2 regions of the Sphingomonas taxi genome follow, and region 1 is predicted to be linked to the other one. Evidence: riboswitches for the same ligand, from Rfam matches in the RefSeq annotation. Region 1 holds a riboswitch; the other holds the start of a gene.
The links. Region 1 has a riboswitch for thiamine pyrophosphate ahead of MC45_RS16860 (TonB-dependent receptor). Riboswitches for the same ligand answer to the same signal wherever they lie in the genome.
Positions count from the first base shown of each region.

Region 2: linked by a shared signal. The riboswitch ahead of thiC (phosphomethylpyrimidine synthase ThiC) and the one ahead of MC45_RS16860 (TonB-dependent receptor) in region 1 are both predicted to bind thiamine pyrophosphate.

Region 1 is NZ_CP009571.1:3,676,719-3,691,698, forward strand. It holds gene MC45_RS16815 (M3 family metallopeptidase) at 1-1,627, shown strand, start outside; gene MC45_RS16820 (beta-glucosidase) at 1,664-3,895, opposite strand; gene MC45_RS16825 (alpha/beta fold hydrolase) at 4,143-4,970, shown strand; gene MC45_RS16830 (hypothetical protein) at 5,117-5,506, shown strand; gene MC45_RS16835 (rod shape-determining protein) at 5,665-6,708, opposite strand; gene MC45_RS16840 (alpha-ketoglutarate-dependent dioxygenase AlkB) at 6,973-7,563, shown strand; gene MC45_RS16845 (exonuclease domain-containing protein) at 7,560-8,405, shown strand; gene MC45_RS19405 (CsbD family protein) at 8,464-8,613, shown strand; gene pnuC (nicotinamide riboside transporter PnuC) at 8,638-9,204, opposite strand; gene MC45_RS16855 (phosphotransferase enzyme family protein) at 9,201-10,331, opposite strand; gene MC45_RS16860 (TonB-dependent receptor) at 10,336-12,612, opposite strand; TPP riboswitch at 12,669-12,778, opposite strand; gene mqo (malate dehydrogenase (quinone)) at 12,818-14,533, opposite strand; gene MC45_RS16870 (sensor histidine kinase) at 14,862-14,980, shown strand, end outside.
Region 2 is NZ_CP009571.1:3,239,857-3,254,836, reverse strand. It holds gene thiC (phosphomethylpyrimidine synthase ThiC) at 1-1,714, opposite strand, end outside; TPP riboswitch at 1,753-1,862, opposite strand; gene MC45_RS14820 (ferritin-like domain-containing protein) at 2,167-3,171, opposite strand; gene MC45_RS14815 (ferritin-like domain-containing protein) at 3,212-4,303, opposite strand; gene MC45_RS14810 (ferritin-like domain-containing protein) at 4,530-5,579, opposite strand; gene MC45_RS14805 (ferritin-like domain-containing protein) at 5,594-6,622, opposite strand; gene MC45_RS14800 (sigma-70 family RNA polymerase sigma factor) at 6,836-7,411, shown strand; gene MC45_RS14795 (anti-sigma factor) at 7,401-8,123, shown strand; gene MC45_RS14790 (MipA/OmpV family protein) at 8,172-9,020, opposite strand; gene MC45_RS14785 (DUF2141 domain-containing protein) at 9,108-9,494, opposite strand; gene MC45_RS14780 (sterol desaturase family protein) at 9,463-10,287, opposite strand; gene MC45_RS14775 (GNAT family N-acetyltransferase) at 10,582-11,088, opposite strand; gene crtY (lycopene beta-cyclase CrtY) at 11,163-12,329, shown strand; gene MC45_RS14765 (phytoene desaturase) at 12,355-13,830, shown strand; gene MC45_RS14760 (acyl-CoA thioesterase) at 13,980-14,438, opposite strand; gene MC45_RS14755 (LL-diaminopimelate aminotransferase) at 14,438-14,980, opposite strand, start outside.

The sequences.
Region 1 (14,980 bases):
GAAGCTGCTCGCCGCCGCCAAGGCGGGCGCCTTGGTGGTCGACGACAAGGCGAAGCTCGCCGGCCTGTCCGACGGCGAGATCGCCGCCGCGGCCGACGCCGCCAAGGCGCGCGGGCTGGCGGGCAAATACGTGCTGACGCTCCAGAACACGACGCAGCAGCCCGAACTCGCCACGCTGACGGATCGCGCGACGCGCGAGGCGCTGTTCAACGCGAGCTGGACCCGGGCGGCGAAGGGCGACGCCAACGACACGCGCGACACGATCGCGCAGATCGCGCTGCTGCGCGCGCAGAAGGCAAAGCTGCTCGGCTTCCCGACCTGGGCCGATTACGTGCTGCAGGACCAGATGGCGAAGACGCCGAAGACCGCGCTCGGCTTCATGCAGCAGCTCGGTACGCCGGTGGCCGCCGAGCAGCGCCGCGAGGCGGCCGAATTGCAGGCGCAGATCAAGGCGACCGGCGGCAACTTCGCGCTCAAGCCGTGGGACTGGGACTTCTATTCCGAACAGGTCCGCAAGGCAAAATACGATCTCAACCAGGACCAGCTGAAGCCCTATTTCGAGATCAACAAGGTGCTGACCGACGGCGTCTTCTACGCCGCCAACCAGCTGTACGGCCTGACCTTCAAGCGCCGCACCGACATTCCGGTCTATCAGCCCGACGTCATGGTCTACGAAGTCGACGAGGCCGACGGCACGCCGGTCGGCCTGATGTATTTCGATTATTGGAAGCGCGACAACAAGAACGGCGGCGCGTGGATGTCGAACTTCGTCAACCAGTCGAAGCTGCTGGGGACGAAGCCGGTCATCTACAACGTCGGCAATTTCACCAAGCCCTCGGCGGGGCAGCCGGCGCTGATCAGCTTCGACGACGTGACGACGATGTTCCACGAATTCGGCCATGCGCTGCACGGCCTGTTCGCCAACCAGACCTATCCCAGCGTCTCGGGCACCAACACCGCGCGCGACTTCGTCGAATTCCCGTCGCAGTTCAATGAACATTGGGCGCTCGATCCCAAGGTGCTGCCGCATTATGCGGTCGATTACCGCAGCGGACAGGTCATTCCGCAGGCGCTGGTCGACAAGATCAAGCGCGCCGGCACGTTCAACTCGGGCTATTCGTTCGGCGAGGCGCTCGCCGCGGCGGAGATGGACATGAGCTGGCATTCGCTGACCGCGGCACAGGGCAAGCAGAACCCCGATGCGTTCGAGACGCAGGCGCTCGCCGCCACCGGTCTCGACGTCGCCGACGTGCCGCCGCGCTATCGCTCGAGCTATTTCCTCCACATCTGGGGCAACGGCTATTCGGCGGGCTATTACGCCTATAGCTGGACCAAGATGCTGAGCGCGAACGCGTTCAACTGGTTCGAGCAGCACGGCGGGATGACGCGCGCCAACGGCCAGCGCTTCCGCGACCTGATCCTGTCGAAGGGCCATACCGAGGATTACGCGCCGATGTTCCGCACCTTCAACGGTGCCGACCCGCAGGTCGGGCCGCTGCTGAACGATCTCGGCCTCAACGCCGACGGTTCGCGCATCGCGGTGGACACGGCGACGCCGCCGGTCAGCGACGGCACGGTGCCGGCCGCCCCGTCCGCCAAGCCCGCGACGGGCAAGACGGGGGGCTGAGCCCGGCGCCACGACCATCGCGGGGAGGGGCGCTGCCTATCGCGCGCTGGTCGCCGGTCCCACCGGCAGCCAGCGTTCGGGCAGGGTCACCGTGACCCGCTGCTTGATATCGGCTGCCGAGGTCGCGAGCATCACCGTGTAGCGGCCGGGCGCGACATGCCATTGGTGTCGCGTCTCGTCCCAGGTGGCGAGCAGCCGCGGGTCGACCGTCACGGTGCGCTGCTCCGACCGTCCGGGACGCAACGCCGCCTTGGCATAGCCCGCCAGTCGCTTGGGCGCTTCCCAAGTGCCGTCGGGCGACGCGACATAGACCTGCCCCAGCGCCTGACCGGGGATCGTGCCGGTGTTGCGCAGCGTGAAGCCGACCTGAAGGTCACCCGCGACGGTGCGCGCGGTGAGCCCGCCGTGGTCGAAGCGCCCGTAACTGAGCCCGAAGCCGAACGGGAACAGCGGACGCGCGCCGGTCCGGTCGATCCATTTATAGCCGACCGCCGCTCCCTCGGCGTAGCGGACGCCGAAGATCTGTTTGTCGGGCAGGCCCTTGCCGGCGATCGTCGGCCGCGGATACTGGTCCGGCGTCGCCGGGAAGGTGATCGGCAGATGGCCCGACGGGTTGACCGCGCCCGACAGGATGCGAGCGATCGCGGGGCCGCCGCGGCTGCCGGGATACCAGCTTTCGACGACGCCGCGCACGTCGGCGATCCACGGCATGGCGACCGCGCCGCCGGTTTCCAGCACGACGATCGTGTTGCGATTGGCCTTGGCGACCGCGCCGATCAGCCCATCCTGATCGTCGGGCAGCGACAGCGGGAAATCGAGCGATTCGGCGGTCCATTGCGTCGCGAACACGATCACTACGTCGGCGTTCCTGGCCTTTGCGGCGCTGGCGGCCGGGTCGGTGCCCGGGTCGTAATCGACCGTCGCGTCGGGGCGTTCGGCCTTGATCGCCGCGAGCGGCGACGATTTGTCGTAGACGATCGGCCCCGGCCACGATTTGGGGCCGAGCCCGCGCACCGCATTGCCGCCGGGGGCATAGACCTGCGCCGACCCGCCGCCCGACAGCACCCCGACGTCGGCATGGCCGCCGACGACGAGGATGCGCTTCGCCGCGCGCGTCAACGGCAAGATGCCGCCCTCGTTCTTGAGCAGGACGATGCCATTCTCCGCCGCGGTCTGCGCGACGACCGCATGCGCGGCGAAATCGATCGGGCCGGGCGTCACGGGATCGTCGACCGCGCCGCTGACGATCAGCGCACGCGCGATCCGGCGGACCTTGTCGTCGAACGCCGCGATCGGCACCTTGCCGCTCGCGATCGCCGCCTTCAGCTTGTCGCGCCAGACGTAATTGTCCTTGTTGGACACGCCGGTTTCCTGATCGAGCCCGCCCAGCGCATTCTCGACCGTGTCGTGCTGCGCGCCCCAGTCGGACATCACATAGCCCTTATACCCCCAATCGCCCTTCAGCACGCGGTTGAGCAGCCAGTCGTTCTGGCAGGCGTGCTTGCCGTTGACGAGATTGTACGAGCACATCACCGAGCCGGGATCGCCGCGCTCGATCGCGATCTGGAAGGCGAGCAGGTCCGAGGTGCGGGCGGCGCCTTCGTCGATCGCGACGTCGACGGTGCTGCGTCCGGTCTCCTGGTCGTTGAGCGCGAAATGCTTGACCGTCGTGACGATCCGGTTCGACTGGATACCCTTCATGAACGCGCCGACCATCGTCCCCGCCAGCCACGGGTCCTCGCCGCCATATTCGAAATTGCGGCCGTTGCCGGGCTCGCGGGCGAGGTTGACGCCGCCGGCGAGCTGCACGTTGAAGCCGGACGCGCGCGCTTCGGCGCCGACCATCCTGCCGCCCGCCATCGCCACCGCCGGGTCCCACGTCGCCGCGCTGAGGATGCCCGACGGCAAAGCGGTGCGCTCCAGGGCCGGGGGCGCTTCGCCCTGCGTCGCGACGCCGCTGCCCGCATCTGCCTGCCATTGCGGCGTGAACCCCAGCCGGGGGACGCCCGGCACGAAGCCCGCCGATTGCGGTCGCGCCTGCGGATCGCGGAAGCTGTTCCAATCCTGCTGGGTGCCGAAGAAGCCCGTCACGACCGCGAGTTTCTCGTCCTCGGTCATCGCCTGGACCAGCAGCTCGGCGCGTCGGTCCGCGGACAGCGTCTTGTCCTGCCATGCGCTGGCCGCGACCGGCGCCGCAGCGGTGACGGGGCCGGAGGGGCCGGCGAGGGCGCCGACCAGCATTGTCGTGGCGAGTAGCAAAGCGCGCATGGTCGAAGCCTCCGAGTCGATACCGCGTCCGACGCGAACGGTCCGACCGCCACGGGTATTCCGGACTATCGGCCACCGCGTCAAACCCCTTGCAGTCGTAGGCGCAGCGCCGGGCGGAAGGCCGTCGTCGGCGAAAAATCGAGGGTAGCCAAATGTTTGTATGCCGATCGCGACCCCGATAAGCTGCCGTTGCCGCCGCCGTGACGACGGCAGCGGATCGGTGCGGACTGCATAAGGGAGCAAGACAATGCCGACGATCATCACCACGGACGGGACGGAGATCTTCTACAAGGACTGGGGGCCGCGCGACGCGCAGGTCGTCATGTTCCATCATGGCTGGCCGCTGAGTTCGGACGATTGGGACGGGCAGATGATGGCCTTCGTCGCCAAGGGCTATCGCGTCGTCGCCCACGACCGCCGCGGCCATGGCCGATCGAGCCAAGCGGCGACCGGCCACGACATGGATGGCTATGTCGCCGACGTCGTCGCGCTCACCGACGCGCTCGACCTGCGCGGCGCCGTTCACATCGGCCATTCGACCGGTGGCGGCGAAGTGGCGCGCTACGTCGCCCGCGCCAAGCCGGGGCGGGTCGCCAAGGCGGTGCTGATCAGCGCGGTTGCGCCGATCATGATCCAGAGCGATGCCAATCCCGACGGCGTGCCGCTGTCGGTGTTCGACGAGATCCGCGAACAGACCGCGACCAATCGCGCGCAATATTTCTACGACTTCACGCTGCCGTTCTTCGGCTACAATCGCGACGGCGCGGAGGTGAAGGAAGGCGTGCGGCGCAATTGGTGGCGGCAGGGCATGACCGGCAGCGTGCTTGCCCATACGCTCGGCATCAAGGCCTTCTCGGAAACCGACTTCACCGAAGATCTCAAGGCGATCACGGTGCCGACGCTGGTGCTGCACGGCGAGGACGACCAGATCGTGCCGTTCGCCATCACCGGCAGGAAATCGGCGGAGATCGTGCCGGGCGCCAGGCTCATCTCCTATCCCGGCTATCCGCACGGCATGCCGACGACGCACGCCGACCGGATCAACGCCGATCTGCTCGCCTTCGTCGAGGGCTGAGCCGCCACGGGCGGCGGCGGGTCCGGTGTCGCGACGCCGGACCTGCCGCATGCGAAGCCGATGCACCAGATTAGGACTTCGTTAACCCTAGACTGTTCCGACCTTCTCCGCAGGGATCGTCTATCGATCCGGCCAGGAGGCGGATCATGGCGCAGATTACGGCGGCGACCCTGTGGATGATATTGACCGGCGGCTTCGCGGCGTCGGTTCCGATCGCGCTGCTGCGGCGCGATGGCTCCGCGGCGCTCGCCATGGCGGTGGGCGGATTGCTCGCCGGCCACCTATCGCATCTTCCGGCGCCGATGCTGGCCTGGGCATCGATCGCGGTGGCGGTCGGGCTGGCGGCGGCGCTCGCCGGCTGCATCCTCAACGCCGCCTTCGGCGGTCGCTCCGCCTACGCGCTGGGGCTGGTGCTGACCGCGACGACGCTGGGCGCGATCGCCTCGGCACCCGCCACCGCGTCGCACGATCGCGTCAGCGGGCCGGCGGCGGGCATCGCCCTGAGCGCCGCGCTGACGACGCTGGCCATCGGGTGACGGCACGCCTTTAGTCGTAAAACGCACTTTTATATTTGACGTTGCGCTTTCGGATCGTCATGAAAATCAAGCCGTTAGGCATCCTCCCCAACAGGATTACTGGGGCCGCTCCGGCGGCCCCCTTTTATGTCCGGCCCCCTTTTAGGTCCGGCGGCGCGTCACTGGGTGTGCAGCACGCCGCTGAACGCCGCATCCTCCAGCGCGCGCCCGGCGCCGAGCGCGACGCACATCAGCGGCGCTTCGGCGACGATCACCGGCAGCCCGGTCGAGCGGCTGAGCACCTCGTCCAGCCGGCGCAGCAACGCCCCGCCGCCGGTCATCACGATACCCTGTTCGACGATATCGGCGGCGAGTTCCGGCTCGACCTGTTCGAGCGTCTTCATCACCACCTCGACGATCTGCGCGACGAGATCGGCGAGCGCATCGGCGATCTCGGTCTGGCTGATGCTGATCTCCTTGGGGATGCCGTTCATCAGGTCGCGCCCGCGCACGCGCATGTCCGGCTCCGGCTCGCCCGTCGGCCGGCTGGCGGCACCGATCTGCTGCTTGATCCGCTCCGCGGTCGCCTCGCCGATCATCAGATTGTGCTTGCGGCGGATGTGCGAGGCGATCGCCTCGTCGAGCTTGTCGCCGCCGACGCGCACCGAATTGCTGTAGGCGAGGCCGCCGAGCGAGAGCACCGCCACCTCGGTGGTGCCGCCGCCGATGTCGACGACCATGAACCCGATCGGTGCGGTGATCGGCAGCCCGGCGCCGATCGCGGCGGCGAGCGATTCCTCGATCAGCAGCACCTTCGATGCGCCGGCGCTGGTCGCCGCCTGGCGGATCGCGCGCCGCTCGACCTGCGTCGATCCCGCCGGCACGCAGATCACCATCTTGGGATTGCGCTGTAATCGGCCGGCGTCGCCATGCACCTTCTTGATGAAGTGCTTGATCATCTGCTCGGCGACGTCGATGTCGGCGATGACGCCGTCGCGTAACGGCCGGATCGTCTCGACGCCTTGCGGCGTCTTGCCCATCATCAGCTTGGCGTCGGCACCGACCGCGAGCACCTTGGGGATGCCGTCGCGCGTCTCGATCGCAACGACGGAGGGTTCGTCCAGCACGATGCCGCGGCCGGCGACGAACACCAACGTGTTCACGGTGCCGAGGTCGATCGCCATGTCATGCGAGGCAAGACCGAAATTGAGGGACAGTCGCAGCGCAGCCTACCTTGTTGGGAGTGGCACCGGCCGTCGGCCGATGCGAAGGCCCCGCGCATTGGCGCTTTGCCGGGCAGCGTCAACCGGCGTGCGTCCACCGGCCTGTCCCGGCGGACGGACGGTTTGCGGGGCGGATGGCGGGGCGGCGGGCTTGCTTGCGGCCGGCGGGGGCCGGGCCTACATCGGCGACGGCGTGGCTATCCCCTTGATCTCTCTTGCGATGCTGCCGGCGTACGGCCTCGGGGCCGGCGCAGGCCGGTCGTGATGCGCGACCTGTTCGACCGGCCGCTGCTGCCCGGGCTGCGCAGCGAGGAGGGGTTCGTCACCGCCGACGACGAACGCGCGCTGATCGCGGCAATTGATGCGCTCGCGCTGACGCCGTTTCAATTCCAGGGCTGGACCGGCAAGCGGCTGACCCACAGTTTCGGGCTGCATTACGATTTCGAGCGCGGGTCGCTCGCACCGGCGGCGCCGATGCCGGCATGGCTGGCGGCGATCCGTGCGCGGGCCGAGGCGTTCGCCGGGGTCGCCTCGGGGAGCTTCGTGCAGGCGCTGCTGATCCGCTACGATCCCGGCGCGGGGATCGGCTGGCATCGCGACCGTCCGCATTTCGATCACGTCGTCGGCATCTCGCTGGGCGCGGCGGCGGCGATGCGCTTCCGCCGCCGGACGGGCGAGCGGTTCGCGCGGGTCGCCGCACCGCTGCCGCCGCGCGGCATCTACCACCTCCACGGCGAGGCGCGCCACGACTGGGAGCATAGCATCGCCGCGATGACCGAGACGCGCTGGTCGATCACGCTGCGCAGCCTGTCCGAGCGCGGACGCCGGATGCTCGCCGCCGGGGATGGCGCGTGACGACCCCCGATTTCGTCGTGATCGACGTCGAGACCGCCTGTTCGCGGGTGAGCAGCATCTGCCAGATCGGCATCGTCGGCTTCCGCGACGGCCGCGAGGTCTTCGCCTATGAGACCTTGCTCGATCCGTGCGACGATTTCCACGCGATGAACACGCGCATCCACGGCATCGCCGCGCATCACGTGATCGGCCAGCCGACCTTCGCGCACGTCCACGCCGACATCGACCGCCATCTGACCGGCCGCGTCACCGTCGCCCATTCCTATTTCGACAAGGGCGCACTCGCCGCGGCGTGCCGCGTCCATGACCGGGCGATGATCGAGACGGTCTGGCTGGACAGCGTGCGGGTCGCCAAACGCGCCTGGCCCGATCTGCCCAACCACAAGCTCGGCGGCCTCGCGCGCTATCTCGGCATCACCCACCGCCACCATGACGCGCTGAGCGACGCGCGCGCCGCCGGCTGGGTGATCGTCAAGGCGATCGACCATACCGGCCTGTCGCTCGCCGACTGGCTGGCCCCGCCGCGCAAGCCGCAGCCGCCGCCCCGCGCCGCGCCGGCGGGGCCGCTGAAGGGCGAGCGGATCGTCGTCGTCGGCGAGGCGCGCGACGGGGCAATCGCGCAGGCGCTCGCCGCGCAGGGCGGCACGATCATGTCGGCGGTCGGGCTGACGACGACGATGGTGGTCGTCGCCGATCATCTGCCCGATGCGCGCGCGCCGCGCGCGAGCGCCGAGATGGACAAGGCCGCGGCGGCCCGCCGGGCCGGCCGGGCGATCCGGATCGTGTCGGCGCGGACGCCGGGCCTGCTCGACGACGATGCCGGGGCCATTGTTGGCGGCTGAGGGGTTGAGCCGTGAACGACGGGGCGCTTCCGCGCTCCCGAACCGCGAAGGACGTCTCATGGTAAAATCGATCTCCGGCATCGTAAGCGCGATCAACACCGCCGTCGGCAAGGCCAAGCAGAATGCCGACGATCCGTCGCTGCACGAAGAGGGCGCCGAACAGGAAGCGCGCGGCACCAAGCAGCAGGCCGACGCCAGGAAGAAGTAGGCGTATGCGCGTTCGCCGGCGGGGTCAGCCCTGCCGGTGGCCGCCCGCCCGGCGCCATTGCCGATAGCCGAGGACGGCGAGCCCGACCATCGCCGCATAGAGGCCGGCGGTCGGCAGCAAATCCTTCCAGACGAACATGCCGACGTAACAGACGTCGACCACGATCCACAGCAGCCAGCTCGCGGCGTGGCGGCGCCCGGTCCAATATTGCGCGACGAGGCTGAAGCTGCTCAGTGTCGCGTCCATCCAGGGCAGCGCCGCGTCGGTATGGTGGCTGGTCAGCCAGCCGATGCTCACCGCCCCCACCGCGCCCGCCGCCAGCCCCGCCAGCACCTGCGCCGGCCGCAGCGGCGCCACCACCACCTCGCCCTCGCTATCGGTCCCCCGCGCCCAGGCGACCCAGCCGTAGACGATCGCGATCGCGAACAGCAGTTGCAGCACCATGTCGGCGTACAGCCGCACGTCGAGGAACAGCTTCGCGTATAGCGCGCAGGCGAGCAGATTGACCGGCCAGCACAGCATGCGCCGCCGCGCGGTCAGCCAGATTCCGGCGAAGCTGACGACCACCGCGACGATCTCCAGCGGCGTCATGGCTTGGCCTCGCCGATCCGGCGCAGCAAAGCCTGCCCCGCGGCGGAGCGGAACCACACGGCATGGCCGATGGCATAGCCGTCCCAGGTCAGCGCCGCGGCGGCGGGATCGGCGACCACCGCGGTGAAATAGTCGATCTCCGACAAGGCGAATTCGAGGTGGACGAGCGGCAGCAGCCGGACGATCGCGGCGATATCGGCGGCGGCGAGCGGGACGCGCGATGCATAGCCGGCGAGCAGCGCCAGCGCCGCCGCGGGATCGGCGATGTCGTCGCCCTGCGGCAGGTCGAGCCAGCGGATCGCGCTGCGTTCGATCGCGGTGGCGATATCGTGCACCGCGCAGGTGCGATCGGCGAGGCCGAAGTCGATCACCGTGCGTACGCTGCCGTCGTCCGTCCAGAGCAGGTTCGACGGATGCCAGTCGTTGTGCGTCCACAGCGGCGGCTGATCCGCCAGCACCGCGGGCAGGCCGTCGCCGAGCGTCGCGAACAGCGCGGCGAGCTGCGCCCGCCACGGCCGCGTCGTCAGGAAGGCGGCCAGCGCCGGCCGGGCGGCGACATAGGCCTCGGCCGCGGCGAGCGGATCGCGGGCCGGCAGGATGGTGAGGCTGGCGACCAGCGGCTGCGCCCGACGCGCAGGGGCGGCGACGCCGGCCGCGGCGAGGTGCAGCCGCGCCAGCGCGACGCCGGCGGCATGCGCCTGCGCGTGCGAGAAGAATGGCGTCCACGACAGGCGGTCGCGGTAGAGATCGGCGCCCGGCGCCTGCCGGTGCGCTTCGTAGCGCCACGCGTCGATCGCGATTGCGGTCGCACCGTCGGCCGTCGCGAGGACCTTCGGCACCGATAGGCCGGCCGCGGCGAGATGCGCGATGAACGCATGTTCCTCGGCCAGCCCCGCGATCGAGCGCAGCATGTGGTGGTGGCGCTTGAGCAGGACGGTGCCCGTCCCGGTCCGGACCAAGGCCGCCGCCGAGAAGGGGCGTGGCGAATGCCAGTGCAGCCCGGTCGGCGGTCCAGCCGCCGGAAAGCGCGCCAGTACCGCGGTGGCCTCGCCGATGGTGATCGCCGGCCAGGTCGGCGCCTCCAGCGCCTGCCCCATGCCGTGCACCAGATGACCGGCGGGCGTCATCGCCTCAGAACGCGCGCGAGACGGTCGCCATCACCGCGGCGCCGCTGCCGATATAATAAGCGGGTGCCTGACCAGCGATGACGGTGCCGTTGCGGCCGATGGTGTCCTGCGCGTTGCTCGTCACCGCCTGGACGCCGGCGAGCACGTGCGGATCGGTGACGTTGATCGCGTTGACGCGCAGGTCGGTGCGCTTGCCGTCGAGCCACTCGGCCAGATGCACGCCGATCGACAGGTCGAGCGTCGCATAGCCCTTGATGCGCTCGTCGTTCGTGAAGGTGGCATATTGCCGGCCGAGATATTTCGACGCGATGCTGCCGAAGACGCGGCCGTCGTCATAGGTGCCGCCCGCGCCGAATTGCACCGTCGGGCTCGACACCGCATGCCGGCCGCGCGTCGGCAGCAGGTCGCCGCCGACCGGCAGATCGTCGTCGAGCCGCGCGTGCAGATATTCGCCCGACACATAGAGGCTGACCGCGGCGACCGGGCGATAGTCGATCTCGGCATCGACGCCATAAGAGGTCTGTCCGCCGGCGTTGAGCGTCGCATTGACCTGCGCGCCGCCCTGATCGACCACCGTCGCGAGCTGTCGGTTGCGGAATTTATAGTGGAAGCCCGTCACCGAGGCCGAGACCGCTTCGCCGATGAAGCGATAGCCGAGCTCTTCCGACACCGAATATTCGTTCTTGAGCGCGTTGCTGCCCTGCACGACCAGCGCTCCGCCGGCATAGCTGTTGTACAGCGTGAATTCGTTGGGCGTGCGGAAGTTGGTGGTGACGTTGGCGAAGAGCTGTTGCCGGTCGTCGAGCCGGTAATGGATCGCGGCGCGCGGCAAAGCGGCGAAACTGTCGATCCGCACCTTGTCCTGCGGTCCGGGCAGATAGTTGCGGCCGTTGCGCAGCACGTCGACGCCCTTGAACCCGACGTCGACCGTCAGCCGCGGCGCGACGGCGATGCTGTCGGCGAGGAAAAAGCTCTTGGTGACGGTGACGGTGCGCTGGTTCTCGTAAGCGAGCAGGCGGCCGTCGGCGGTGCGGATCGCTTTGGCGCGATAGCCCCAGCGGTCGGTCGGCCGGCCATCGGCAGCGATGCTGGTATAGGATTGGGTGACGCGATCGGTGCCGTAATCGAACCACAGCCCGGCGGTGATCCGGTGGCTGCCGGCCTGCAGCGTCAGCTTGGCGAGGCTGCCGCCGCGGAACTGGTCGCCGGTATAATTGCCGAGCACCGTCGCGACGCCGTCGACTGCGCCGGGCAGCGCGATCGGCTGCGCCAGCTCCTCGGTACCGAGGAAATTGCCGGTGGTGGTGAGCTGCGTGCCATAAGGCGAATTGCCGTAACCGAATTGCGCATAACTGGTGCTGTCGAACGTCAGCCGCTCGCCGAGCTCGAGATGCACCGGCGCCGAGGCGTAGAGATTGCGGAACGGCGCGCGATAGAGCCGCCAGTAATCGGTGGCGCCCGGCGTGTAGCGCTTGGCGTAGTTGAAGCCGCGGCTCTGCGCCTGCCATTCGGCGAGCGTCGGGCTGGGGTAACTCGAGGAATTGGCGTCGTTGAACGACAGCGCGAGGCTGGCGCGATTGCCCGCGCCCCATTCGTTGAGCAGCTTCGCGTCGATATGCTGGCGCGTGTCGAAGCCGGCACCGCGCCAATTGTCCGCACGCGTGTTGGAATAGGACAGGAAGGCCTTGAGCCCGGTGCCGCCGATCGTCCCGCTGTCGATCCGCACGAAGCCGCGCCGCGCCGCATAGCTGCCGAGCGACAGATCGACGAGGCCGCCCGCCCGCGCCCTGGGATCGTCGAGCGCCAGCGATAGCAATCCGCCGGCACCGCCCAGCGTCGGCGAGTCGATGTCGACCGACCCCTGCGCGATCGATATCCGCCGGAGGTTGCCGGGGTCGGCGAACTGTGACGGATAGGCGTAATAATAGCCGATGTCGTTCTGCGGTGCGCCTTCCATCAGCACGCCGATCTCGTCCTGCCCCAGCCCGCGCAGCGTCAGGCTGGAACTGGTCGACAGGCCGTAGGGATCGCTCGATGCGACATTGGCGCCGGGCAGCAAGGTGACGAGCTGGAAGGCGTTGAGCGTCGGCGCCTGTTTGACGATGAAGTCGGCCGAGATCGCGCTCTGGCTCTTCGGCGCCTGTTGGTCGGGCAGCAGCCCGGCGGGATCGGGATGGCCGACGACGCGGATCTCGGCGGGTTCGGCGGTCTGCGCCGCGGCGGGTGCCGCGAGGAGCAGCACCGGCACCCCCAGCGCGAGCCAGGATCGCGCGGGTCGCATGTCGAAACGGGAAACAAGAGCCGGAATCGTTCGCATCCACTTCATCGGAGGAACGACGGCGCACCGCAGACCCTCCCTACGCCGGTATCACCCGGATCAGGTTCAGCGGGTCATGGGCTGCTGCCCATTTCTCAGCCGCGCGTCAGCGGCCCCCCGGGGATGGCCCGGCTTAGGCGATCCCGCGGGGTAGCGATAGGGGGCTCGATTACAGCGCCAGATCGGGGTGGCGGTCGGCCTTGACGCGGGTGGCGGCGGGGCGCGGCCGGGTGGCGACATGGACCGCGGGCGGCGGCGTCGTCAGTTGCAGCGCGTCGCTGGTCTGCGCCCATTCCTGCGCGAGCAAGTCGGGATGATCGTTGAGCGCGATCCCGTAGGACGGCACGATCTTGCGCAGGCCGTCCTGCCACGCCGGGGTCGCGAGCCGCTTGGGGAAGACCGTCTTGAGCAGGTTCAGCATGATCGCCGGCGCGGTCGACGCCCCCGGCGACGCGCCGAGCAGCGCCGCGATCGAGCCGTCCTTCGAAGCGACGATCTCCGTCCCCAGCTTGAGCACGCCGCCCTTCTCGGGATCGCGCTTGATGATCTGGACGCGCTGGCCGGCCTGCCACAGCTTCCAGTCTTCCGCGCGCGCACCGGGCAGATATTCGCGCAGCGCCTTCAGCCGGTCCTCGTCGGACATCATCAACTGGCCGGCGAGATATTCGACCAGGTCGAAATTGTCCCAGCCGACCGCCATCATCGGGCGGAAATTGTCGAGCGTCACCGACGCCGGCAGGTCGAAATACGAGCCGTGCTTGAGGAACTTGGTCGAGAAGGTGGCGAACGGCCCGAACAGCAAGGCGCGGCGCTTGTCGAAATAGCGCGTGTCGAGATGCGGCACCGACATCGGCGGCGAGCCGACCGCGGCCTTGCCATAGACCTTGGCGAGATGGCGGTCGGCGATCTCGGGCTTTTCGGAGACGAGGAACGAGCCGCCGACCGGGAAACCCGCATAATTGTCGGCTTCGGGAATTCCCGAGGCCTGCAGGATCGGCAATGCGCCGCCACCGGCGCCGGCGAAGACGAAGCGCGCGTTGATGATCCGCTTGCCGCCGCCGTTGGTCGCCTCGGCGGTGACGCGCCAGCTCTTGTCCGCATTGCGTTCGAGCTTGCGCACCTCGTGGCCGCTGGTCAGCGTCACGCCCGTTTGGCGGCTGAGCGACGTGATATATTGCCGCGTCACCTCGCCCCAGTCGCAATCGGTGCCGAGCGGCGAGCGCGTCGCCGCCAGCGGCAGGCCACCGCTGCGCCCCTCCATCATCAGCGGCACCCATTGGCCGATCTGGTGCGGATCGGTGGTGAACTCCATCCCCGAGAACAACGGGCTGGCGCCGAGCGCCGCATGCCGCTTGCGCAGGAATTCGACGTTCTCGCGGCCCCACACCAGATTCATGTGCGGCGTCGAGTTGATGAAGGCGCGCGGGTCGCTGAGCACCCCGGCGCGGAGCTGGTGGCTGAGGAACTGGCGGGTGATCTGCCATTGCTCGTTGATCTCGATCGCCTTGGCGATCTCGACGCGGCCGTCGGCGGCGTTGACCGGCGTATAGTTGAGCTCGCACAGCGCCGAATGGCCGGTGCCGGCGTTGTTCCAGCCGTCGGAACTCTCGCCGGCGGCGCGGTCGAGCCGCTCGACCATCTCGATCGTCCACGTCGGTTCGAGCTGGCGCAGCAGCACGCCGAGCGTCGCGCTCATGATGCCGCCGCCGATCAGCAGCACGTCGACGCTCTGCTCGCTGCGCGCTTGCGCGCGCGCCGCCGCCGGCAGCAGCGAGGCGCCCCCCGCGGCGGCGACCGCGCCGATCAGCCCGCGGCGGGTGACGGCGGCAGCCGGAAGAGTCGACATGTCGGCGGTCGGGGCCAGCTCGCGGGGGTCGGAGTGCATCGCATGATCCTTCTGCAGCCGCTTGCGGTACGACGTCGCGGTAGGACGCGGATCGCAGCGGGGCGTGTCCACGGCCGCGACCGGCGAATCCGGACGGCCGATGCCGCATCGCTCCGGCGGAGCCATGCGACCGTATCGACCCGCTTGTGCCCGACCCGCGGATGCGGCCCGCGCAGAAAATGACACTTCGATATAATCGTTCTCTCACAACGACTTAGAACCAATCTAGCGTGCGGGGATGGTTCGCGGAGGGCAGGAAATGACACATCCTTTGCGGTGAAAGTGCAACTTCTTGCCACGCGGCAGGCGGGCGGGTAGGCATTCGGCCGTGAGTCTCCGCCCCCTGATCCGCGGCTGGCCCTGGCTGGCGGGCGTGCTGTTGCTCGCGATCGCCGCCGCGATCCTCGCCGGCGCGCTCGCACAACGGCGCACGATCGCGCAGCAGCA
Region 2 (14,980 bases), 440 kb from region 1:
TAACCTCCTGCGTGATCTTCATCGAGCAGAATTTCGGGCCGCACATCGAACAGAAATGCGCGGTCTTGGCACCCTCGGCCGGCAAGGTCTGGTCGTGGAACGACTCGGCGGTATCGGGGTCGAGCGACAGGTTGAACTGGTCGCGCCAGCGGAAATCGAAGCGGGCGCGGCTCAGCGCGTCGTCGCGCAGCTTCGCGGCGGGGTGGCCCTTGGCGAGATCGGCGGCGTGCGCGGCGAGCTTGTAGGTGACGACGCCGACCTTGACGTCGTCGCGGTCGGGCAGGCCGAGATGCTCCTTGGGGGTGACGTAGCAGAGCATCGCGCAGCCGAACCAGCCGATCATCGCCGCGCCGATACCGCTGGTGATATGGTCGTAGCCCGGCGCGATATCCGTGGTGAGCGGCCCGAGCGTATAGAAAGGCGCCTCGCCGCAGACCTGGAGCTGCTTGGTCATATTCTCCTGGATCTTGTGCATCGGGACATGGCCCGGGCCTTCGATCATCACCTGCACGTCCTGCGCCCAGGCGCGGTGGGTCAGCTCGCCGAGCGTGTAGAGCTCGCTGAACTGCGCCTCGTCATTGGCGTCGGCGATCGAGCCGGGGCGCAGGCCGTCGCCCAGCGAATAGGCGATGTCATAGGCCTTCATGATCTCGGTGATCTCGTCGAACCGTTCGTAGAGGAACGATTCCTTGTGATGCGCGAGGCACCATTTCGCCATGATGCTGCCGCCGCGGCTGACGATGCCGGTGACGCGCTTCGCCGTCATCGGGATGTAGGGCAGGCGGACGCCGGCGTGGATGGTGAAATAGTCGACGCCCTGTTCGGCCTGTTCGATCAGCGTGTCGCGGAAGATCTCCCAGGTCAGCTCCTCGGCGATGCCGCCGACCTTTTCCAGCGCCTGATAGATCGGCACGGTGCCGATCGGCACGGGGCTGTTGCGCAGGATCCATTCGCGGGTGTCGTGGATGTTGCGGCCGGTCGACAGGTCCATCACCGTGTCGGCACCCCAGCGGATCGACCAGACGAGCTTGTCGACCTCCGCCGCGACGTTGCTGGCGACGGCGGAGTTGCCGATATTGGCGTTGATCTTGACCAGGAAGTTGCGGCCGATCGCCATCGGCTCGGATTCGGGATGGTTGATGTTCGACGGGATGATCGCGCGGCCGCGCGCGACCTCGTCACGGACGAATTCGGGGGTAACGTAATCGGGGATCGACGCGCCGAAGCTCTCGCCGTCGCGGACATGGTCGCGCAGCATCGCACGACCGAGATTTTCGCGCGTCGCGACATATTCCATCTCGGGCGTGACGATGCCGCGGCGGGCATAATGCATCTGGCTGACGTTGGCGCCGGCGCGCGCGCGCAACGGGCGACGGACGGCGTTGGGGAATTGCGGGACGCCGCCGGAGCGGTCGGGGCCGAGCTGGCCATTGTCTTCGGGACGCAGTTCGCGGCCATCGTAGCTTTCGACGTCGCCGCGGTTCTCGATCCACGCACGACGCAGCTGCGGCAGGCCGGCCATGATATCGATGCGCGCGGCCGGATCGGTATAGGGGCCGGAGGTGTCGTAGACGCGCAGCGGCGGCTCGCCCGAGGAGGGATCGAGATGGATCTCGCGCATCGCGACGCCCAGCGGGCCGACATGGATCTTCTTCGAGCCGCGGATCGGGCCGGTGGTGACGCCAATCTCGGTACGTGCGGGAATGTCGGCCATGAGTCTCTCTCCATGAACGGAGAGCGGACGCGGATTTTCGGATGAAACCGCTCCCTCCCTCCGCCGGTATCAACCGGATCAGGTTCAGCGGGTCGAAGGCTGCGGCCTTCCTCTCAAGCGCTGCATCAGCGCTCCCCCGGGGATAATGACGATGGTGTACGCGGTTCGGCGGCAGGCGCCAAGGCAAATCCTCCCGCCGCGAGAGGGGGCCATGTCATATGAAGGGTCGAGTGGGTCCATCGCTTTCCAAGCGCACCTCCGTCACCCCGGACTGGTTCCGGGGTCCACTCCGCGGCGAGGAGAACGGCTTAAGCAGGCACGATTCTCCTGCGGACCGGTGGACCCCGGAACGAGTCCGGGGTGACATAGAGATTGTGGACGCGGCTCGAACCTCGTTCCCACAGCCATAGGCGATAGCCCTCCCGCCAAAGGGGAGGGAGGGCGTCGGAGCGTCAGCTGGCGGCGGAGGTGCGGATGTTGCCGTTGATGCCGTTGGGGAAGAAGCCGCCCGAGCCGACCGCGGTCTTGTTGAGATAGACGATGTTGAGCACCTGGCCGGTCGAGCGGCTGTAGGCGACGCCGTTGGTGTCGGTCGGCACGACGTTGGCGGTGGTGGTGTCGCCGATGCCCTGGTCGATGTCGCTGCTGCCGTCGAGGCTGTCGCGCGCGTCGGAGATCAGCCGCGCGTTGGTGAGGATCGACGAGGCGCCGGCGAGCGTCTCGGCGGGATCGACGCCCTTGCGATAGAGCACCGAGCGGATCAGCCCGGCGTGATAGCCTTCGGTGGCGAGGATGCCGGCGGCAGCCTCAATGAACACCTTGTTGACGATCAGCGGCGAGGCGCCCTTGTAAGCCGAGACGCCGACGTCCTCGAACAGATAGGCGCCGAGCAGGAAGTTGATGTCGCTGGCATAGGGATTGAAGACATCGCTCGCGCCGACCACGCCGGCGGCGCGCGCCGCGGCGGTGAAGGCGCCGGTGGCGTCGCCGCCGATGTTGATCGCCGGCATCGCCACCGCGAAGCTGCCGAGGATCGTGCGCAGGAAGGTGACGTGGGCGATCTCGTCATTGGCGATCTCGCGCGCATATTGCGCGACGATCGGGTCCTGGAAGTTCACCTGGGCGCCGCCGGTGACGGTGCCGAGCGTGCCGACGCCGCTCATGATGCCGGTCGACAGGCCCTGGCCGAAGGCCGCCCAGCTGTAGAAGCTCGCCTCGAGATATTCGAGGTTGAGCGCGAAGTTGAGCACGTCGGCATCGGTGCCGACGGTCGGCGTCGTCGCGGTCGGCGTCGGGCTGGGGCTGCTGCTGCTGTCGCCGTCGCCACCGCAGGCGGCGAGCAGCGACAGGGCCCCCGCCGAGGCGGCGGCACCACCGGCGTAGCGCAGGAAGTTGCGGCGTTCGGCGCGGCGGTCGGCGATCGCGTCGAGGATCGTGTCGGTCGGAAGGTCGGTCATCGGGTCTATCCCCTGAAAGCTTTGAAAACGGACGGCGGGATCAGGAGGCGGTCGCCGCCTTGATGGTGCCGTTGAGGCCGGCGGGGAAGAAGCCGCCCGCGCTCGCCGCCGCGGCGTTGAGATAGACGATGTTGAGCACCTGATTGGGGGTGCGGCTGTAGACGATGCTGTTGGCGTCGGCCGGCACGATGTTGGACACCGGGAAGGTCGGCACCGGGGTGGGCGTCGCGGTCGGGGTCGGCGTGGGGGTCGGCGTCGGCGTCGCGGTGGCGGTCGCGGTGGGCGTCGGCGTCGGCACGGTCTGGCCCGGCGCGGCGGTGAGACCCGGCGTGATGCCCTGGTCGATGTCGGTGCCGCCGTCGAGGCTGTCGCGCGCGTCGGAGATCGCGCTGGCGCTGGTGATCAGCGCCGAGCCGGCGACCGAGCCGCGACGGAACAGCTCGCCGCGGATCGTCGCGGCATGATAGGCCTCGACCGCGAGGATACCGGCGGCGGCCTCGATATAGGTCTTGGTGAGCAGCGGCGCGGCGCCCTTGTAGGCGGTGACGCCGACGTCCTCGAACAGATAGGCGCCGAGCAGGAAATTCTCCTCGCTGCCATATTGGTTGAAGGTCTGGCCCGCGGCGATCAGCTTGGCGGCGACCGCGGCGGCGGAGAAGGCGCTGTTCGGGCCGACCGACAGGTCGAGCGCCGGCTGCGCGATCGCGCTGCTGCCCAGCGCGGTGCGCAGATAGGTGACGTGCGCGACCTCGTCGGCGGCGATCTCGCGCGCATAGCGGGCGAGGACCGGGTCGCTGAAGGTCACCGCGGCGCCGCCGCTGACGTTCGCCGCGCCCTGCGTGCCGGTGCCGGTGAGCAGATTGGCGGCGAGGCCGGCGCCACCGGTGGCGAAGGCGTAGAATTGCGCCTCGAGATATTCGAGGTTGAGCGCGAAATTGAGGATGTCCTGATCGGAATAGGTCGTCGTCTGCGCCTCGGCGGCGCCGGCGAGGCCCAGCGCCGACGCGCCCGCGGCGGTGACCGCCATCGCGCCCATCGCGGTGCGGAAGAAGTCGCGGCGTTCGGTGCGGCGCTGGACGCGGGCGTCGAGCGCCGCTGCGAGGGCGCTGTCGGTATCGGTTCGGGCGGTCATTACTCGGGTTCTCCCCACGCGCGGGCGGTCTTGCGGCGGCCCAGGATGGCCTTGCCGTTCCGCATCCGGCGGGAGGCGTCAAGCCCGGACGCGGCGGAAATCGGCGGCAGCGCGACGGAAGGGCGTGACCGCGCATAAAAAATCCTCCCCCGACGCGAAATCGAGGGAGGACCCTGTGCCGGCCGGCGTGGAAGGGAACGCCGGCCAACTCCTTGGAACGTCGGGCTCAGCCAAGGCCGACGGTGAAGGCCGGATTGGGATTGTTGGTGCCCGCCGGGAAGAAGCCGCCGCGGGTGCGGTTGGCGCCGGTCGCGTTGAGATAGGCGATGTTGTGCACCTGCTGGACGCTGCGGCTGTAGGCGATGCCGTTGCTGTCGGTCGGCACGATGTTCGACACGGCATTGGCCGCGCCGATGTTGGTGCCGGCGATGCCCTGGTCGTCGTCGCCGTTGGTGCCGCCGGTGGTGCCGTCGAGCAGATCGCGCGCGTCCGAGATCTTGGTGGTCGCGGTGATCAGATCGGCGTTGGTGACGCCGCGGGTGTAGAGGATCGTGCGGACGAGGCCGGCATGATAGGCCTCCGCCGCGAGGATGCCCGCCGCCGCTTCGAGATACATCGACGAGATGACCGGCGAGGCGCCCTTATAGGCGGTGACGCCGATATCCTCGAAGATATAGGCGCCGAGCAGGAAGTTGGTCGGGCTGGCATAGGGATCGAACAGGCCGTTCGAGGCGACGACGCCGGCGGCACGCGCCGCCGCGGTGAACGCACCGGTCGCGGTCCCCGAGATGTCGATCGCCGGCTGGGCGACCGCGGCACTGCCGAGCGCGGCGCGCAGGAAGGTGACGTGGGCGATCTCATCCTGCGCGATCTCGCGCGCATATTGGCCGATCAGCGGGTCGGAGGTGAAATTGACCGCGCGCGGGAAGCCGTCGCCCGAGCCGGTGATGACCGACCCCTGCGTGCCCGTACCGGTGAGCAGCGACGCCGACAGGCCGGTGCCGAACGCGGCATAACTGTAGAATTGCGCCTCGAGATATTCGAGGTTGAGCGCGAAGTTGAGCACCGCGACGTCGGTGCTGACCGAGGTCGCAGTCGGCGTCGGCGTCGGAAACGGTACCGACATATTGTCGTCGTCGTCACCGCAGGCGGCGAGCAGCGACAGGCCGCCGACCGCGGCGACGCCGGTCGCGGCGGTCTTCATGAACGCGCGGCGGGCCTTGCGGCGTGCGGCGGTTGCCTCGACGATGGCGAGGACGGAGAGTTCCTTGGTCATATATCCACCCCTGCTCAGTTCGCGGCGCTGCTGCGCAGCCCGCTGTTCCCGTTGTTGATGCCGTTCGGGAAGAACCCGCCCGCGGTCACCGATCGGGGATTGAGATAGACGATGTTGAGCACCTGCGCCGGCGTCCGGCTGAACGCGAGGCCGTTGGAATCGAGCGGCACGATGTTCGAGGTCGTGCCCGCATTGGTCGTCGTCGCGGCGATGCCCTGGTCGAGATCGGTGCCGCCGTCGACCGAATCGCGCAGGTTGGAGATCGCCGTGGTCGCGGCGACGTTGTTCTGCGCGGTGGTGATCGTCGGGGTCGCAACGCCGCGCGCATAGAGCGCGGTGCGCACGATCGCGGCATGATAGGCCTCGACCGCGAGGATGCCGGCGGCCGCCTCGAGATAGGTCTTGTTGTTGAACAGCGCGCCCGCCGCGCCCTTGTAGGCGGTGACGCCGACGTCCTCGAAGATGAAGGCCGCCTGCAGGAAGCTGTCGTCGTTCGCATAGGGGTCGAAGCCGGTCAGCGCCGGGCTGGTGCTGGCGGCGGCGGCGGCGAAGGCACCGCCGGCGGCACCCGAGATGTCGATCTGCGGCTGGGCGGCGATCAGCGCGTCGCTGGTGCCGGTGCCGCGGATCGCGGCGCGCAGGAAGGTGACATGCGCCACTTCGTCCGCGGCGATCTCGCGCGCATAAGCGGCGATGCCGCGGTCGCTGAACTGCACCTGGCGGGCCGAGCCGGTGCCGGTGCCGGTCACCACCGTGCCCTGCGTGCCGACGCCGCCGGTCAGCAGGTTGGCGGGCAAGCCGGTGCCGAAGGCGGCATAGCTGTAGAATTGCGCTTCGAGATATTCGAGGTTGAGCGCGAAGTTGAGCACGTCGACCTCGGTCACCGCGGTCTGCGCCGCCGCCTCGCCGGCGATCGACATCGCCGCCGCGCCGGCTGCGGTCACCGCCGCCATGCCCATCGCGTTCTTGAAGAATCCGCGCCGTTCCTCGCGTCGCCGCGCCCGGGCGTCGAACGCCTCGATGATCTGGTCCGTCTGGGTCATCGTCAGCAACCTCCCTCACCTTCATGCGGTCCTCCGTCATCGCCGCATGCTATCGACGGGCGACCGGTAGACCTGTGGCGAGCTACGTTGCCGGGTCGTGGAAAGATGCGCGGCGGCCGAAACAAAATGTCGGTTTTGCAAAATGATCCGACATGGTCGGAATGTTGGCCGCAGGATATTGCCGGGAGGCTTGCGTACGGTTAGCCCTTGGCCGTGCCTCCCGCCGCCCCCTCCAGCCCCCAGGCGGCCCGTACGATCCTGGTCGAGGCGCTGATCCGTACCGGCGAGGAGGACCGCGACGCCTTCCGCACCGTCTACCGTCTGACCTCGGCGAAGCTTTTCGGCATATGCCTGCGTATCTGCGAAGACAGGCAAGGCGCCGAGGACGTGCTGCACGACGTATATCTCACCATCTGGCACCGCGCGGGGGCCTATCAGCCGGGACGGGCGAGCCCGATCTCGTGGCTGGCGACGATCGCGCGCAACCGGGCGATCGACTGGCGCCGGCGCCACGGCCGGGCGCGCACCGCGCCGGTCGAGGCGGCCGACGCGATGCCCGATCCGGCGGCGGCGCAGGACGAGGCGCTGATCGCCGACGAGCAGCGCGCGCGATTGCACGACTGCCTGGAGACGATCGAGGCGCGCCAGCGCGGCGCGATCCGCAGCGCCTTCTTCGGCGGGCTGACCTATGCCGAGCTGGCGGCGGCGCAGGCGGTGCCGCTCGGCACGATGAAGAGCTGGGTACGGCGCGGGCTGCTCGCCCTGCGGGGGTGCCTCGATGGCGAGTGACGACCTCCCCGACATGACCGCCGCCGAACTGGCGCTGGGGCTGCTCGACGGCAGCGAGCGCGCCTCGGCGTTGCGCCGGCTGGCGAGCGAGCCGGGCTTCGCCGCCGAGGTGGAGCGCTGGCGCGACTGGCTGGGCGCGCTGTTCGCCGATTGGCCGGCGGTGGCCGCGCCCGACGCGGTGGCGGCGCGGGTCGAGGCGTCGCTCGATGCGCCGCGCGGCGTGCCGGCGGCGAACGACAATGCGGGGGGTGTCGCGCGCTGGCGTGGGCTGGCGATGGCGGCGAGCATCGCCGCCTGCCTGTTGCTGGCGGTGACGACGCTGCTGATGCTGCGGCCCGCCCCGGCGCCGATCCGCATCCCGGTGCGCGTGCCGGTGACCGCGCCGGCGCCCTTGCTCGCCGCGATCGTGCCGACCGGCAAGGGCGCGCCGATCGCCGCCGCCTACGATCCGGCGAGCGCGACGGTACGGATCGCCGGCGGTGTCGACGTACCGGCGGGGCATTCGGCGCAATTGTGGGCGATCCACGGCGCCGATGCGCCGCGTTCTTTGGGCGTGATCCCGGCGGGGCCGGCGCGGGTGGTCGTGCCGGCGGCGGTGCGGCCGGCGCTCGCGGCGGAGACGGTGCTGGCGATCTCGATCGAGCCGGCGGGCGGCTCGCCGACCGGGCTGCCGACCGGACCGGTGGTCGCGACGGGCAAGCTCAGCGGGTAAGTCGTCCTCCATCCGTCATGCCGGCACGACGGATGGAGGCATTCCGGCTCAGAACGTATAGGCGAGCCCGACTGCGCCCAGCCACTGGTTGCGCGAGCCGGCAATGCGGACCAGCGGGCTGTCGGCGAAGCCGTTGAGCATCCGGACGTAGGTGCCGCCGGCGACGATCTTGAAGCCCTTGAGCAGATTGCCGGTCAGCGAATAGGTGTAGAGACCGCCGAGCGAATAATTCTTCCAGCCGGCGCGCGCATTGTAGGTCGGCAGGCCGCTCGCCAGCGTTTGCGTCGGGGAGACCGAGAAATAGGTCGTCGCATAACCGCGGCCGGCACGCTCGGCCGAGGCGAAGATCGCCACCGCCATCTTCTCGCTCAGCGGAGTGATGTAATTGACGCTCGGCTGCCAGATGCCGCTGTCATGGGCATTGGCGACGTCGTGGCGATAGCTGACCGTCGCCGACAATTGGTCGTACGGGCTGGTGATCACCCCGGTCTTGCCGATGCCGACATAGCCGCCGAGCTCGATCGCGGTATCGACCTTGCCGAGCGCGCGGACGCGCGGATCGTCGATGCTCTTGAGGCTGCTGCGGTTGAAATTGACGACGCCGATCGGACCGGCCTGCAGGTCCCAGACGGGGCCGGGCTTGTCGCGGATCAGATCGACGCTGATCCGGTTGCCGGCGAGGACGAAGCCATAGCCCTTGATCGAGCCGACCGCGCCCGGTGCGGCGGTGAAGCGATAGTCGTTCGAGCCTTCGTAATCGCTGAGGTAGACGCCGGCGGCGCCGACGGTGATCGTATCGCGATTGAAGTCGAATTCGGTGGGCTGCACGGGCGCCGACGCCTCCTGCGCGGCGGCCGGGGTGACGAACACGGCAGCGGCGGCGAGCGCGAGCGGCATCAAGATCTTGGCGGACAAAGCTACGGCTCCAAACCTGTTACGACGCCGTAACGCGGCGGACGCCGGTTGCTATCCATTGCCGACCGATCAGAGGATGTAATGCATCCGTATCTGTTGCTGATTTGCATCACTGGTCACCGCGAAGCGTGCCGCGGCGAAGTGCGGCGCACCGAAGCGGATCGGCGGGTTGCGCGAAAAGCCGAAGCCCTCGCGCGGAATGCCGGCGAAGGTGTCGAGCCTGGCGTTGCTGTTCTCGTCGTGGATCACCGCGACGGCATATTGGCCGTGCGGCAGCCCTTCGAAGCGCAGGCTGTGCGCATTGGCCGGTACCGAGCGGGTGATCGCATCGGCATCGTCGACGCAGGCGGGGAAATTGTCGGGATCGGCGGTCAGGCAGACGCGCAGCAGCCCCTTGGCGGAGCGCATCTGGCTGATGGCGACGTCAAGCCGCGCGATCGGCGCCGCGCCGAGCACCAGCGCCGCCGCCGGCAGCAAGGCGGCGAGCGCCACCGGCCGGTTGCTGCGCCTGCGCCTTGGCACGCGCGTGGCTGCGCGCGAAATCGCCGACGCCGCGATCGGTGCCGCAAAGGCGGTCCCAGAACCGGAAGTAGAGCCCATAGTTACATCCATATTGCTCATGGTGCCGCTGATGATGGCTGGCGGTGATCAGCCAGCCGCCCAATGGCCCCCGCCACATGAACCGCGGGAAAACCTCCCAACCCATGTGATTGGTTACGCCCATAACCGTCATAGTCGCCAGCACGAAGCCCAGAGCGGCGACATGGATCGGAATTGCCAGCACCAGTAACGGAATTGCCACAGCGCCGGTCAGCGCCTCGATCGGGTGGAAGGCCATCGCCGCCCAGGCGGTCGGCGGGCGGCTGGCGTGATGGACGGCATGCGCCGCCTTGAACACCGCCGGCCGGTGCATCCAGCGATGCGTCCAGTAGAACCAGGTGTCGTGGAGGACGAGGTAGAGCAGGATCGAGACCGGCCAATACCACAAGGGATAGGCGTGGACGTCGCGATAGACGCGCGTCCAGCCATGCGCCTGCCAGCCCCAGGCGAGCACGCCGGCGGGGATGCCGTAGATGGCGGCGGAGGCGAGGCTCCATGCGATCTCGCGCCGCATCTGCGCATCGAGCCCGCGGTAGAGGCCGGGATGACGCAACCGCGTCGCCGCGGCGAACGCGCCGGAGACGAGGAGATAGCGCACGCCGACGATCATCGTCATCGCCAGCGCGGACAGGGTGACGGCGAGCAGCATGCTACGGGACGTAGCGGATTTCCGGGGGCGGGGATATGGCGGATGCGACCTGCCGGCCTGATGCCGACGGCGCGGCGAGGATGCAACGAGCGTGGTCCGTCGCGGTGAGATACGCCAGGTCTGCCTTCTCCGATTCGTCACCCCGGACTCGTTCCGGGGTCCACCGGGCCGCGCGCGAATGGCATCGCCTCTAGCCGTTCTCCTCGCCGCGGAGTGGACCCCGGAACGAGTCCGGGGTGACGGAGTGAGCTTGGCGGGAGCCGCGCCAGCATGAACGTCGATGAGGGTGAGGTGTCAGCGTTCGAGCACGTGTATCGTCCGGCCCTTGTAATCCGCGTCGCGCACCAACCCGTACCCCAGCCGCGCCGCCAGCCGCAGCGACGGCGCGTTGTCTGGATCGATGATGCAGGTCGTCCGCGCGATGCCCAGCGCCTGCGTCCAGGCGAACACCGCCGCGAGCGCCTCGCCGGCGTAGCCGCGGCCGTGCGCCGCCGGGGCCAAGGCCCAGCCCATTTCGGGCAGCGCCAACGGCGGGTCGATCGCGCGGCGGGCCTCGATCAGGCCGACCTCGCCGACCAGGCCGCCGGCGCGGTCGCGGACCACCCAGCTGCCGTAATCGAATGCCTGCCACTGGCCGATCGACCGCAGCAGCCGGATCCACACCTCCTCGCGGCTGCGCGCGACGCCGCCGACCCGTTCGAACACCGCGGGATGCGCCCACATCGCGGCGAGCGCGTCGAGATCGGCGGGGCGATGGACGGTGAGGATCAGGCGATCGGTGGTGAGCACGGGCGGCGTCATGCCGGCAGGCTAGCGCGGCGCGCGGCGGCGTAAAAGCCGGTTCTCCCGCCCCGCGCTTTGGGGTAGGCGCAGACATGGGTTCGACCATCCCTTGCGACGTGGCGATCGTCGGCGGCGGCCTCGCCGGCGGCCTGATCGCGCTGGCGCTGCACGCGCGACACCCCGGCCTCGACGTGCGGATCATCGAGGCGGCACCGCATCTCGGCGGCGACCACGTCTGGTCGTTCTTCGGCAGCGACATCGCGCAGCAGGATCGCTGGCTGGTCGCGCCGCTGACGGTGCACGACTGGCAGGGCTATGACGTCGCCTTCCCGCACCTCGCGCGGCAGATCGACGCGACCTATCATTCGGTGACCAGCGAGCGATTGCATGCGGTGATCCGCACGACGCTGCCGGCGCCGGCGGTGATGCTCGGGCGCAAGGTGCTCGCCGCCTCGGCGACCGCGGTGGTGCTCGCCGACGGCGACCGGATCGAAGCCGGCGGGGTGATCGACTGCCGCGGCCCCGGCGACCTGTCGGTGCTCGAGCTCGGCTGGCAGAAGTTCGTCGGGCAGGAACTGCTGCTCCACGCGCCGCATGGCACCACCGGGCCGCGGGTAATGGACGCGACGGTCGAGCAGATCGACGGTTATCGCTTCGTCTACTGCCTGCCCTTCGCCGCCGACCGCATGTTCGTCGAGGACACCTATTACAGCGACACGCCGCACGTCGACCGCGCCGCGCTGGGGCTGCGCATCGCCGCTTATGCCGCGGACCGCGGCTGGCAGGTCGACAGCGTGCTGCGCACCGAGGCGGGCGTGCTGCCGATCACGCTGGGGGGCGATTTCGAAGCCTATTGGCGGTCGAGCGGCGCCAACGTCGCCAAGGCGGGGATGCGCGCCGGGCTGTTCCAGCCGACCACCGGCTATTCGCTGCCCGACGCGGTGCGGCTGGCGGTGCGGCTGGCCGAGCGGACCGATTTCTCGGGCAAGGCGCTCGCCGGTTTCACCCACGATTACGCCCGCGCGGCGTGGAAGCAGGGCGCCTTCTATCGCATGCTGAGCGCAATGATGTTCCGCGCCGGCGATCCGGCGGAACGTTGGCGCATCATCGAGCGCTTCTACCGTCTCGACCCGACGCTGATCACCCGTTTCTATGCGGGGCGATCCAGTCTCAAGGACAAGATACGGATTCTGACGGGCAAACCACCGGTGCCGGTGGGCAGCGCGATCAGGGTCCTGCGAACGACGGCATGGCGGTAACCCGCGCAGAGGAATGGAAACGAACATGAAGTCGGCGATCGTCATCGGAGCGGGATTCGGCGGGCTGGCGCTCGCGATCCGCCTGCAATCGGCGGGAATAGCGACGACCATCGTCGAGTCGCGCGACAAACCGGGCGGCCGCGCCTATTATTGGGAGCGCGACGGCTTCACCTTCGACGCCGGTCCCACCGTCATCACCGATCCCGCCTGCCTGCAGGAATTGTGGGCGCTCACCGGCCGCGACATGGCCGAGGACGTGACGCTGGAGCCGGTGACGCCCTTCTATCGGCTCAACTGGGTCGACGGCACCAATTTCGATTACACCAACGACGAGGCGCTGCTCCAGCGCGAGATCGGCAAGCTCAACCCCGCCGACATCGCCGGCTATCACAAGTTCCTCGAATATGCCGAGGGCGTCTATCGTGAGGGCTATGAGAAACTCGGCCATGTCGCGTTCCTCGACTTCGCCTCGATGATCAAGGCGGCGCCGGCGCTGGCCAAATATCAGGCGTGGCGCTCGGTCTATTCGATCGTGTCGAAATACGTGCAGAACGAGAAGCTGCGCGAGGCGCTGAGCTTCCACACGCTGCTGGTCGGCGGCAATCCGATGACGACCAGCGCGATCTATGCGCTGATCCACAAGCTGGAACGCGACGGCGGCGTCTGGTTCGCGCGTGGCGGCACCAACCGGCTGATCGCCGGGCTGGTCGCGCATTTCCAGCGAATCGGCGGCACGCTGCGGCTCGGCGATCCCGTCGCCTCGATCGAGACGCTCGGCGACCGCGCCACCGGCGTGCGCTGCGCGAGCGGCTGGGAAGCGCAGGCCGATGCGGTCGCGGCGAATAGCGACATCATGCACACCTATCGCGACCTGCTGAGCGGATCGCGCAGCGCCCAGCGCACCAAGGCGCGGCTGGAGCGCAAGAGCTATTCTCCATCGCTGTTCGTTGTCCATTTCGGCATCAAGGGCACGTGGCCCGGCATCCCGCACCATATGATCCTGTTCGGGCCGCGCTATAAGGAGCTGCTCGCCGACATCTACGATCACGGCGTGCTGGCGCAGGATTTCTCGCTGTACCTGCACCATCCGACCGTCACCGACCCGAGCCTTGCGCCGGAGGGGCATTCGACCTTCTACGCGCTGGCGCCGGTGCCGCACATGGGCAAGTTCCCGGTCGACTGGAACGAGGTCGGCCCGATCCTGGAAAAGCGCATCCTCGACGAGGTCGGGCGGCGGCTGATCCCCGACATCCACGACCGGATCGTCACCAAGTTCAGCTATGCGCCCAACGATTTCGCCACCGACCTGAAGGCGCATCTCGGCAGCGCGTTCAGCCTCGAACCGGTGCTGACGCAGAGCGCCTATTTCCGCGTCCATAACCGCGACGACCATATCCCGAATTTGTATTTCGTCGGCGCGGGCACGCATCCCGGTGCGGGGATCCCCGGCGTGGTCGGCAGCGCCAAGGCGACGGCGGCGCTGATGATGGCGGCGCGATAGGGCGGCCATTCCTCCCCGGCACGGGGAGGGGGACCAGCGAAGCTGGTGGAGGGGGGCTTCCACGAGCGCGATCCCATGAGGAAGCCCCCCTCCACCACGCCGCTATGCGTCGCGGTCCCCCTCCCCATTCCGGGGAGGAATGCGGTTCTTTATAGCGCCTCCAGAAACGCCCGCACCGCCTCTGGAATTGCGGCAGGCCGCCCCGTCGGCAGATGCACGTTGACCATCACCAGCGACACCGTCGCGTGCAGGTGTCCGGTGGTGCCGTGCGCAAGATCCATCGCCATCGTCATGCTGGTGCCGCCGACCCGCGCGATGCGGACATGCGCGGCGACCGTATCGCCCCAGACGAACGGGCGGAGATAGTCGACCTCCGCCTTGCGGACGTGGAATTCGAGCTGCTCCCACATTGGCCCCAGCGCCGCGCCGATCCCGGTCCATGCCCAGAATTCGGTCGCGGCGACATCGGCATATTCGAGGTAGCGCGAGTTGAAGACGACCTTCTGCCCGTCGATCTCGGCATAACGGACGCGGAAGCGCGTCGCGAAGGCGAACCCCTCGCGCGCGCCGCCGGTCGCCGCGCCATCGGCGGCATCGCGCAGCAGCATCAGCCCGCGGTCCGGCTCGGCGTGTTGACCCCCATCGATTGCAGATAGCGCTTCACATTGCGCGCCGCCTGCCGCAGCCGCTGCTCGTTCTCGACCAGCGCGATGCGGACGAAACCCTCGCCATTCTCGCCATAACCGACGCCCGGCGCCACCGCGACCTGCGCATGGGTGAGCAATTGCTTGGAGAATTCGAGGCTGCCGAGATGCGCGACCGCCGGCGGCAGCGGCGCCCAGGCGAACATCGACGCGCGCGGCGCGGGAATGTCCCACCCCGCCCGGCCGAAGCTCTCGACCAGCACGTCGCGGCGCTTGTGATAGAGCTGGCGGTTCTTCTCGACGATGTCCTGCGGACCGTTGAGCGCGGCGCAGGCCGCCGCCTGGATCGGGGTGAAGGCGCCGTAATCGAGATACGACTTCACCCGCGTCATCGCCGCGATCAATTTGGCGTTGCCGACCGCGAAGCCGATCCGCCAGCCCGCCATGCTATAGGTCTTGGACAATGAGGTGAATTCGACCGCGACGTCCTTGGCGCCCTTGACCTG